DNA from 3 places in the Kitasatospora sp. NPDC092948 genome. Region 3 is predicted to be linked to each of the others. Evidence: riboswitches for the same ligand, from Rfam matches in the RefSeq annotation. Region 3 holds a riboswitch; each other region holds the start of a gene.
What was found. A riboswitch is a leader RNA that binds a small molecule or an ion and turns the genes downstream of it on or off. The one in region 3 is predicted to bind cobalamin.
Positions count from the first base shown of each region.

Region 1: another riboswitch for cobalamin. It lies ahead of ACIQF6_RS26760 (acyl-CoA thioesterase); the one in region 3 lies ahead of ACIQF6_RS18985 (prenyltransferase/squalene oxidase repeat-containing protein).
Region 2: another riboswitch for cobalamin. It lies ahead of ACIQF6_RS23935 (prenyltransferase/squalene oxidase repeat-containing protein); the one in region 3 lies ahead of ACIQF6_RS18985 (prenyltransferase/squalene oxidase repeat-containing protein).

Region 1 is NZ_JBIVPU010000010.1:259,369-262,630, forward strand. It holds gene ACIQF6_RS26755 (putative Ig domain-containing protein) at 1-587, opposite strand, end outside; gene ACIQF6_RS26760 (acyl-CoA thioesterase) at 900-1,337, opposite strand; cobalamin riboswitch at 1,402-1,564, opposite strand; gene ACIQF6_RS26765 (sulfurtransferase TusA family protein) at 2,063-2,344, opposite strand; gene ACIQF6_RS26770 (MFS transporter) at 2,341-3,262, opposite strand, start outside.
Region 2 is NZ_JBIVPU010000008.1:238,289-241,550, reverse strand. It holds gene ACIQF6_RS23940 (flagellar hook-length control protein FliK) at 1-277, opposite strand, end outside; gene ACIQF6_RS23935 (prenyltransferase/squalene oxidase repeat-containing protein) at 300-1,382, opposite strand; cobalamin riboswitch at 1,480-1,621, opposite strand; gene ACIQF6_RS23930 (MmgE/PrpD family protein) at 1,875-3,262, shown strand, end outside.
Region 3 is NZ_JBIVPU010000005.1:430,883-434,144, reverse strand. It holds gene ACIQF6_RS18985 (prenyltransferase/squalene oxidase repeat-containing protein) at 1-1,758, opposite strand, end outside; cobalamin riboswitch at 1,856-2,004, opposite strand; gene ACIQF6_RS18980 (hypothetical protein) at 2,152-2,517, shown strand; cobalamin riboswitch at 2,696-2,799, shown strand; gene ACIQF6_RS18975 (prenyltransferase/squalene oxidase repeat-containing protein) at 2,917-3,262, shown strand, end outside.

The DNA of each region.
Region 1 (3,262 bases), on a different contig from region 3:
CCGAACGGGTCGTTGTTGTTGACGCCGTTGCTGGTCAGCAGGTCGTTGATGATGGCCGGGGAGTCCCAGCCGTCGTTGTTGCGGTCGCTCTGGGTGTGGTCGGAGATCAGGAACAGGCCGCCGCCGTTCTGGACGAACGTCATCACGGCGGTCTTCTCGGCGGCGCTGAGGCGGATGTTGGGCTCGGGGATCACGAACTCGTCGAAGTTGGCGAGGTCGAGGGCACCACCGGTGCCGTAGGTGATGGTGTTGCCGGCGGGCAGCGTCTTCAGGCTGTAGTTGCCGGTCTTCTGCAGGGCCACGCCCCACGCCGAGAGGGCGCCCGTCCAGCTGGTCTCGGTGGTCGGGTTGGCGTTCTGCGCCAGCGGGTCGGGCTGGCTGGTGGAGATGATCCAGTCCGCGTTGCCCGCGGTCTCCGCCTTGGTGTTGTCGAACAGCACCCGCTTCGGGGTGGCGGCAGCTGCTGCGGCGGCGCTCCCGGGGGTGGCCGCGGTGGCGTGCTGCGGGACGGCGCTCGCGCCGGCGGCGGCCACCAGTGCGGCGGCGGCGAGCGCCAATGGGCGGGCGGCCTTCCACGTGCTGATCATCTGTCAATCTCCTTGGACCACGGGAACCATGGGGTACACGAGAGTGCGCTACGCGCGTAGGCGGGCACACGCTGCCATGGTGGGGTAAGCGGAGCTTGAACGGAACATGTCGAGAATGCGCTGTCCGCAATCACCCGATCCGTCCCTGCGTGACAGTGATCACGTGGCAATCGCGACAGCCCCGAGCCCGGAACGTCGAACAGGACGGCGTTCCGGGCTCGGGGTGCTTCGGGATCTGGGTGTGGCGGCGCGTCGGGCGGCGGTACGCCGGGCTGCGGCGCGTAGGGCTGCGATGCGTCAGGCGGCGATGCGTCAGGCGTTCGCGGCGGCCAGCAGGGCCGGGACCGGGCGCGGGTGACTCTCGGCGTCGATGGCGACGAACGTGAGCCGGCCGGTGGCGACCCGGGTGACCGGGCCGGTGGCGTTCCAGCGCTCGGCGGTGACGGTGACGTGGACGGTCATCGAGGTGCGGCCGGCCCGTTCGAGTTCGGCGTGCGCGGTCAGCAGGTCGCCGGCCCGGACGGGGGCCAGGAACGCCATGCCGTCCACCGCGGCGGTGACCGCCGGGCCTTCGGCGTGCCGGGCGGCGGCAGCGGCAGCGGCGTCGTCGATGAGCTTCATCACCACGCCGCCGTGGATGGTGCCGTACAGGTTGGTGTCGTGCTCGCTCATGATGTGCGCGAGGGTGACCTGGGACGCCTGCGCAGGTTTTGCGGCGGCCATCACAGGTGCGACGGTCTGATCTGCCACGGGAACTCTCCTTCGCGAGTCGCGGCTCGGACGATCCGCGGCGCCGGTGGGCGCTGCGGGCGGCGGCAGGTCTTCGGACTCGCGGGCATCTCCCGTTGGAGGGCCTGTCTACTGGCCGTCGCTTCCCGGGCCGGTCGGGCCCAGTGCGTGTGACGGCGGTCGTTCCCGCTCACCGCTGCGAGGCAGTCCTGGACTCGCACCAGGTTCCCTCTTGCAACGCGCCCACCCTGGCTCGGACGGGGGCGAACCGCTGCCCGACCAGCCTATATCCCCCGTTCGAGTGCTCCCGACGACGGTCCCGCCACGCGCTGCCGCGAGCACCGCGACCACGGACCCGCACGACGGGACGGGCCCGAGCGCAACCCGCTGCGCGGCGCCAGGGGGTGTCCGGCACGGACAGGGCCAGGCGCAGCACGAACGTCCCCGCTCGGCGCCGGGCCGGCGGGCCTCGCGCCGTGCGGACGGGTGCCGGGTCAGTCTGCTGCGCGATGCCAGGGGGTGCTCGGGGTGTTCGGCACCGACGGGGCCGGGCGCGGCGCGAAGGTCCCATCCCCGGTCCGCCGCCGGGCGGCGAGAAGAGTCCACGCGCGGTCGACGCAAGGCGCGGCGCGAAGACCCCGTCCCGATCCGCAGCAAGACGCCGGGTCCGCAGCACGAACGTCCCCGCCCGCCGCCCCGCGCGGCGCCGGGTCGGCGGGGGGAGCGCCGTGCGGGTGGGTGCTGGGTCAGTCGGTTGCGTGGTGCCAGGGGGCGTCGGCGCGGGTGGGTGTCGGGTGGGCGGTCAGGCGCAGTGCGTAGGTCTCGTCGGCGACGGGGCCGAGGTACGTGTGTCCGGTGAGGTGGCACCAGGCGGGGAGGTCGAGCGGGGCGGCCGGGTCGGTGGCGTGGACGTGCACGACGGTGCCGGCGGGGGTGTCGGCGACGGCGGCGCGCAGGCGCAGCAGCAGGGTGACGCAGAGCAGTCCGCGGCCGTCGACGGTGAGCCCGGGGGTCCGAGGGTCCGTCATCGCCGGCTCCGGGTGGCCGCGCTGGCGAGGGAGGGGAGGATCAGCAGGGCGAGCAGGCCGCCGCCGACGGCGAGGACGGGGTAGCCGGCCAGGTCGACGACGGTGCCGGAGGCGAGGCCGCCGGTGGCGCCGGAGGCGGCGATGGCGACGTCGACGCCGCCCTGGGTCTTGGCGCGGGTGGCGAGCGGAACGGCTTCGGTGAGGATCGCGGTGCCGGAGACCAGGCCGAAGTTCCAGCCGAGGCCGAGCAGGACGAGCGCGAGGGAGACCAGCGGGACGGAGCCCCCGGGGACGACGGCGGCGATCAGGCCGGCCACGAGCAGGGTGAGGCCGGCGGCGGCGCCGACGGCGAGCGGGCCGTACCGGTCGACCAGGCGTCCGGTGAGCGGGGACGGCAGGTACATCGCGGCGACGTGCAGCGAGATGACCAGCCCGGACGCGGTGGTGCTCCGTCCGGCGTCGTGCATGTGGACGGGCGTCATGGTCATCACGGCGACCATGACCAGCTGGGTGACCACCATCACCTGCGCGCCGAGCAGCACCCGGTTGCGGGTGCGGGCGGCGGCCTGCGGGTCGGCCGCGGGGTGGTCGGCCGCGGTCTCGGCGGTCGGGGCCGCGGCGGCGCGGGCGAGCAGCAGCGGGTCGGGGCGCAGCCGGGTGCCGAGGACGAGTGCGGCGGCGGCGTAGGCCAGGCCGGCCAGCAGGAACGGTCCGGCGAGGCGGGGCAGGTGCAGGGCGTGGGCGAGGGCGCCGGTGGGGGCGGCGAGGTTGGGTCCGAGGACGCCACCGACGGTGGTGGCGACCAGCACGGTGGAGATCGCCCGGGCCCGGTGGCCGGGGGCGGCGAGGTCGGCCCCGGCGTAGCGGGCCTGGAGGTTGGTGGCGGTGCCGGCGCCGTAGACGAACAGGGCGAGGAAC
Region 2 (3,262 bases), on a different contig from region 3:
GGTAGCGCGGGTGGAACGCGTACGAGAACCCGGCGCCGGTGAGGGCGGCGAGGCCGCTGGCGGGGTCGCCGAGGGCGCAGCCGGTCTGGATGCCGCCGCCGAGGGCGGTGAAGTCGACCACGACGGTGACGCCGGTGGTGCCGGAGCAGGCTGCCGCCTGCGCCTGCGGGGCCCGGGCGGCGGAGACGCCGAGCAGGGCGGCGGTCAGCGCCGTCGCGGCGGCGATCGAGCCGAGGACGCGGCGGGCCTGGCGGGCGGGGGCGAGGGTGTCGCTCATGCGGGGGCTCCTTGTCGGGGCGTCAGTGGGCGGCGGCGGGGCACGCGAGGACCGGCGCCGAGGAACGGGCCCCGTGGGCGGAGAGCGAGACCAGTGGAGTGCCGCTCAGGCCGAGGACGGCCTGGGCGGTGGCTCGGGCGGCGTTGCCCGGGTCGAAACCCGTGGCGTCGTAGGCGACCGCGCCCCGGACGGCCGGGTCCGCGGCGCAGCCCTGCTGGAGCTTGACCAGGGCGCTCCAGCCCTTGAGTCCGGCCCCGAGGCGGCCGGCGGCCAGCAGGCTCTCGGTGGCCAGTCCGGTGCTGTTGGCATTGGAGGAGGCCGCCCCGGCCGCAGCGAACCCGCCGTCGGCGTTCTGGTGGGCCGTCAGCCAGTTCAGGCCCGCCGCGGCCTTCGCGTCGCGGCCGGTCGCCTTGAGTGCCTGGACGGCGAACGCGGTGGCGTCCGGGTCGGCGGTGCAGGCGCCCTGGTCGAAGGAGACCGGGAACCCGCCGTCCGCGCACTGGCTGCCGGCCAGGAAGTCGACGGCGGCGGCCGGAGCTCCGGCGGGCGTGCGGACGAGGGCGATGACGGCCAGGGACTGGCCGAAGGAGTTGCTGTAGTCGCCCCACTGGGAGCGGTCGGAGAAGCGGCCGCTCGGCGTCTGCAGGGAACGCAGGCGCGCCGGGAGGTCGACGCCGCCGAACGCGGCCGGGTTCTCGCCGCGGACCTCGGCAGCGAGCAGCAGCTTGGCGGTGGCCCCGGCGTAGGCCTCGGTGGTGCCGTCGCCCAGGTAGCCGGCGGTGTTCTCCGGGCGGGCGAGCCAGGCGGTGGCGCGCGCGGCGGCCCGGTCGGAGCCGTGGGACGCGGCGAACGCCAGCACGGCGTCGACGGTCAGCCCCTGGTCGGGGTAGGCGGTGCCGTCGAAGACGGTCTCGAAGTGGTCGCCGTCGACGAGTTGGCGGGCCAGCCAGCCCGCGGCGGCCGCGTCCGGACGGACGGTGGCGGTGGTGGCAGCGGTGGCGGTGGCGGCGGGGGCCGCCTGGGCGGGGGCGGCTGCGGGGAGCGTTGCCGCGAGCGCGAGCGCCGGTGTCGCGAGCAGACCCAGGGAGCGGCGGAGCACGGGCACGGTGAGCCTTTCCGGGCCGGCGCGCGGGGCCCGGAGGGAGCTGACGCGCAGCCGCGCAGCCCTCGGAGCTCCGGCCCGCAGACCACGACGGGAGGAGTGGACACACACCTCCGCCGCCGGGTGTTCGGGCTCGCCGTCGGCAGTCGCCGACGGCCTACCGTTGCGGGTCAGCGCCGGATTCGGACCGGTCTTCCCCCAACAGCGGAGTCAGAAAATATGACGGCCCATCATGGCGAGGCCTGAAACACCGGGTCAAGGCCTCGACTTGGGCTTCCACCGGTTCTCGACCCACGCGAGTGCGCCGCACCGCCGGGGTGGGCGCCCTCCTTCCCCGACCGGTCCTCGCCGGGACCCGTCCGGTTCTTCGCCGGATTCGCAGGTTCGCAGCCCCGACGTGTACGGATTCCGCAGATTGGCCTGCTGGACCACGGCCGGGACGACCGGCAGTCTCGATCATGCGAACCCCAGCCGCCGACGCCCACGAGGAGTCCCGTGATCGAGCACCGCGTCCGTGTCCACCCCAGCGCCGACCGCCTCCCCCGCGAGGACCAACTCGCCTGGAAGCTCGCCTCGGTGGCCACCGCCACCGAGGAACTGGAGGCCGCCTGCGTGAGCATGGCCGTCAACCGGGTGATCGACAACGCGTCGGTGGCCGTCGCCTCGCTGCTGCGCCGCCCCGTCGCCGTCGCCCGCGCCCAGGCCACCGCCCACCGGGCCGTGCTCCCGGGCGCCTCGGTGTTCGGCAGCGGCGCCCGGGTCTCCCCCGAGTGGGCGGCCTGGGCCAACGGCACCGCCGTGCGCGAGCTCGACTTCCACGACACCTACCTGGCCGCCGACTACTCGCACCCCGGCGACAACATCCCGCCGCTGCTGGCCGTCGCCCAGCACACCGGCCGCAGCGGCGCGGACCTGCTGCGGGCCGTCGTCACCGCGTACGAGGTGCACGTCGCCCTGGTCAAGGGAATCTGCCTGCACGCGCACCGCATCGACCACGTCGCCCACCTGAGCGCGGCCACCGCCTGCGGCCTCGGGGCGCTGCTGCGGCTGCCGACGGAGGTCACCTACCAGGCCGTCCAGCAGGCGGTGCACACCACCACCGCCACCCGGCAGTCCCGGAAGGGCGAGATCTCCAGTTGGAAGGCGTTCGCCCCCGCCTTCGCGGGGAAGGCCGCGATCGAAGCGGTGGACCGGGCGATGCGCGGCGAGAGCTCGCCGTCGCCGATCTACGAGGGCGAGGACGGTTTCCTGGCCTGGCTGCTCGACGGCCCGTCCGCCGACTACGGCGTGCTGCTGCCGGAGCCGGGCGAGCCGCGCCGCGCGATCCTGGACACCTACACCAAGGAGTACTCCGCCGAGTACCAGGCCCAGGCGATCATTGATCTGGCCCGGCGCCTGCGCGAGAAGACCGGCCCGCTGGAGAAGGTGCGCTCGGTCGTCCTGCACACCAGCCACCACACCCACCACGTGATCGGCTCCGGCGCGAACGACCCGCAGAAGTACGACCCCGCCGCGAGCCGCGAGACGCTCGACCACTCCATCCCGTACATCCTGGCCGTCGCCCTGGAGGACGGCGGCTGGCACCACGAGCGCTCCTACGCCCCCGAACGGGCCGCCCGTCCGGAGACCGTCGCGCTGTGGCGGAAGATCACCACGGTCGAGGATCCCGAGTGGACCCGTCGCTACCACGACCCCGACCCGGAGCGCCGGGCCTTCGGCGGCCGCGTCGTGATCACGCTGGACGACGGCTCCGTGGTCGAGGACGAGCTGGGCGTGGCCGACGCCCATCCGGCCGGCGCCCGGCCCTTCGACCGGCCCGCGTACGAGGGCAAGTTCCGCACCCTCGCCGAGGGCGTCGTCGCCCCGGCCGACCAGGACCGCTT
Region 3 (3,262 bases):
CGCGTCGTCGGTGCCGGTGGCGGCGAGCGCGTACGCGGTGTCGATGGTCAGGCCGAAGTCGGCCCACCCGGAGTCCGGGAAGGCCTCGTAGTAGTGGCCGTCCAGCAGCCGGGACCGGTCGGTCAGGAAGGCGCCCGCCTTCGCCAGGTCGGGGGTGCGGGTCGGCTGCGGGGTGTTCAGCCGCCGCAGCACGGTGGCCGGGTCGGTGCCCGTGAACGCCAGGATCGCCTGCTCGGTGGCGGGCGCTTCGGAGTCCGGCGTCCACTCGTCGGGGCCGACGCCGCCGTCGGCGTTCTGCCGGGCCGCCACCCAGGCGGTCGCCCGGTCGGCCTCGGCGGTGCGGCCGGCCGCGCGCAGGCCCTGGGCCGCCGCGCCGGTGGAGAAGACGTCGGCGGTGCCTCCGGCGTACGGCAGGAACGAGCCGTCGGCCTGCTGCGCCCGGACCAGCCAGTCCACGCCCTTCGTGACCAACTCCTGCTGGCCGCCCGCGCGTTGGAGGGCGATCACGGCCATGGCGGTGGTCAGCGGGTCGGACTCGCAGTACTGCCCCGGAGTGATCATCGTGCCGGCGAAGCCGCCGTCGGTGCACTGGATCCGGGCGAACCGGTCCAGTACCGCGGGGGCCGGGACCACCCCGGCGCGGGCCAGGGCCAGCACGCCGAGCGCCTGGTTCCACGGGTTGGACGCGCCCTGGAAGTCGCCGGCCGCCGTGCACCGGCCGCCCTGCCCGGCGCTGTCGCAGACGTGGTCGGTGAGCGCGGCGATCAGGTCGCGCCCGCCGAACGCCCGCGGGTCGTCCCCGGTCGCCTCGGCGACCAGCGCCAGCATCGCGGCGGCCTGGGCCTCCGGCGCAGCGGCGGCGCCCTTCGGGTACACGAACGCGTCGGTGTGCGCGGCCAGGAACGCCGCCACCCGGCGCAGCGCCGCGTCCTGGGTGCCCGAGCCGGCCAGCGACAGCGCGGTCAGCGCGGTGCGCGGGTAGTCCGGCCCCTCGGACCACCAGTTCTCCATGTGGTCGCCGTCCACCAGCTGCGCCGCCAGCCAGGCCGCGGCGGCCGCCGGGTCGCCGGTGCGGGCGGGCGGGTTCGAGGTGGCGCTGCCGCTCGGGCTCGGGCTCGGGCTCGAACTCGGGCTGCTGGACGGGCTGTTGCTGCCGGAAGGGGAGGGGGAGGGGGTGGCGGAGTTCTTCGCCCGGACCTCGTCCGGGGTGAACCTCGGGCCGCCGCCCGCGCCGCCGAGATCGGTCGCGCCGTACACCCAGGCCTCGACCTCGCCGGGCTTCGGCTGCTGCGTCATCGCGCCGTACGCGCTGTACGTCCAGCCGGTCGCGCCCGGCGCGGCGATCCAGTACGACCAGTAGGCGGTGGCCTGCGGGGTGGTGGTGCAGGGTTCGGTGGCCGGGGTCGGGTACTGGGTGCCGGTGGAGAACGTGTCGGTGCCGATCCGGCAGATGAAGCCCGGGCCGTCGTGCACCGTGCCGGTGGTGGTGAACCCGGCGTTGTGCAGCAGGTTCATGCCGGTGGTCGGGTGGGCGTCGCAGCCGCGCACCACGCCGCCGCCCCAGGGCGAGAAGTCGACCGCGACGATCGCGCCGGTGGTGGCGGTGCACTGCTCGATCGGGTCGGCGGCGGCCGTGCCCGGGTGGCCGAGCAGCAGCGCGCCGGTGGCGGTGGCCGCGACGGCCGTGGCGAGCAGGACGGCGGCCGGGCGGCGACCGCGTCCGACGTGCGTGTCCGTGGTGGTGTGACTGACCCTCACCGGCATACTCCCTGATCGGGTCGTGGCGGGGTGAGCGGGCAGCGGACGGTGGCGGGCCCCCGTACCGGCTGCGTCGTATTCCGCGACGACGCATGTGCGCTGAACGAACCCTCGGGGCAGGCATTCCGGCTCTCCCGTCGCGGTGGGACGGGACTACGGTTGCGGGTCAGCGCCGGATTCGGACCGGCTTCCCCTGCTGCCGAGGATGAAAAACCCGTTCATCAGACCACGCGGCATGAGGGACCGTCAACGCTTCCGGACCGGCGGCGGATTGGCGGGGCACGGGCCCCCAGCAGGCGTCGGACGTGGGCCTCTTGGCAGGCGGGCAAGGGTAGTTGAACATGTAACCACGTGAGTCGCGCGCCTTCGCGTCCGTCCGACAAGGAGACAGCCATGCCCGCATCCGGTCCGAAGAGCCTCACCGCCGCCGTCGCCACCGGCGCCGCCCTGCTGCTCGGCGGCGCCCTCGCTCAGCCCGCCGCCGCCGTCGACCTGCCGCATGCCTCCGTCGCGTACTTCACCACCGGCAGCGACCTGACGGGCGCCCAGTTCGCCGTCGACACCGCCGCAGGCTGCCACAACCTGCCCGCCGCCGCGAACTCCGCCGTGAACTTCACCGCCGCCGACGTCACGGTGTACTTCAACGCCGACTGCCGCACCGGCGCGCCCGGCCGGGCCGGCGACCTCGCCTACGGACTGGGCAGCCTGCACTGGGCCAACCTCCCCTACGCGGGCCTGAGTTACCGGGTCAACGGCTGACCCGGTCCGCGGGGTGGCCCGGCTGCCGGGTCAGCGGCCGAGCCGGTCCGAGGGGCGGCCCGACTGCCGGGGCAGCGGGTGATCCGCGGGGGTGACCCGCCGCCGACGGGGCGTCATGTTGCCTTCGTCACCCTGTCGGGCGGCGCGGCGGGTGCGGTAGCGTCCCGGTGGCCGTGCGGGGGAATCCGGTGGAAATCCGGGACTGACGCGCAGCGGTGTGGGCCCAGAACCCTTCCGGTCGATCGTGCCGGGAGCCCGGTCGGGGCCCGAGTCCGAATGCCCGCCGGCCGTGCACCACGAGCGACAGCCACCCACGCGACCCGGGCGGCGGCCGCCCCGCCGCCGCGCCCGCGGACAGGCAGGGGCCCGGTCGGCCGTCCCGACCCAAGGAGTCCCGCCGTGTCCCTCCGCCATGCTTCCCGTGCCGCCGCCGTCGCCCTCGCGGCCGGCACCCTGCTGGCCGCCGCCGTCCCGGCCCACGCGACCGCGAGCCCGGCCCAGATCGCCACCTCCAAGGCCAACGGCGTCGCCTACCTGAAGACCCTGCAGGCCGCCGACGGCAGCTACGCCTCCGGCGGCCTGTCCAACGAATGGGCGTTCAGCGCGTTCGCCGCCGCCGGCACCGCCGCCGTGGACCTCCTCCCCGGCACCGACCCGAGCAAGAACGCCCGCACCGTGTACCGCGGCCAACTCGCCGCGAGCAGCTGGCCGAGCGCCTCCCCGGTGGTCACCGACTACGAGCGGG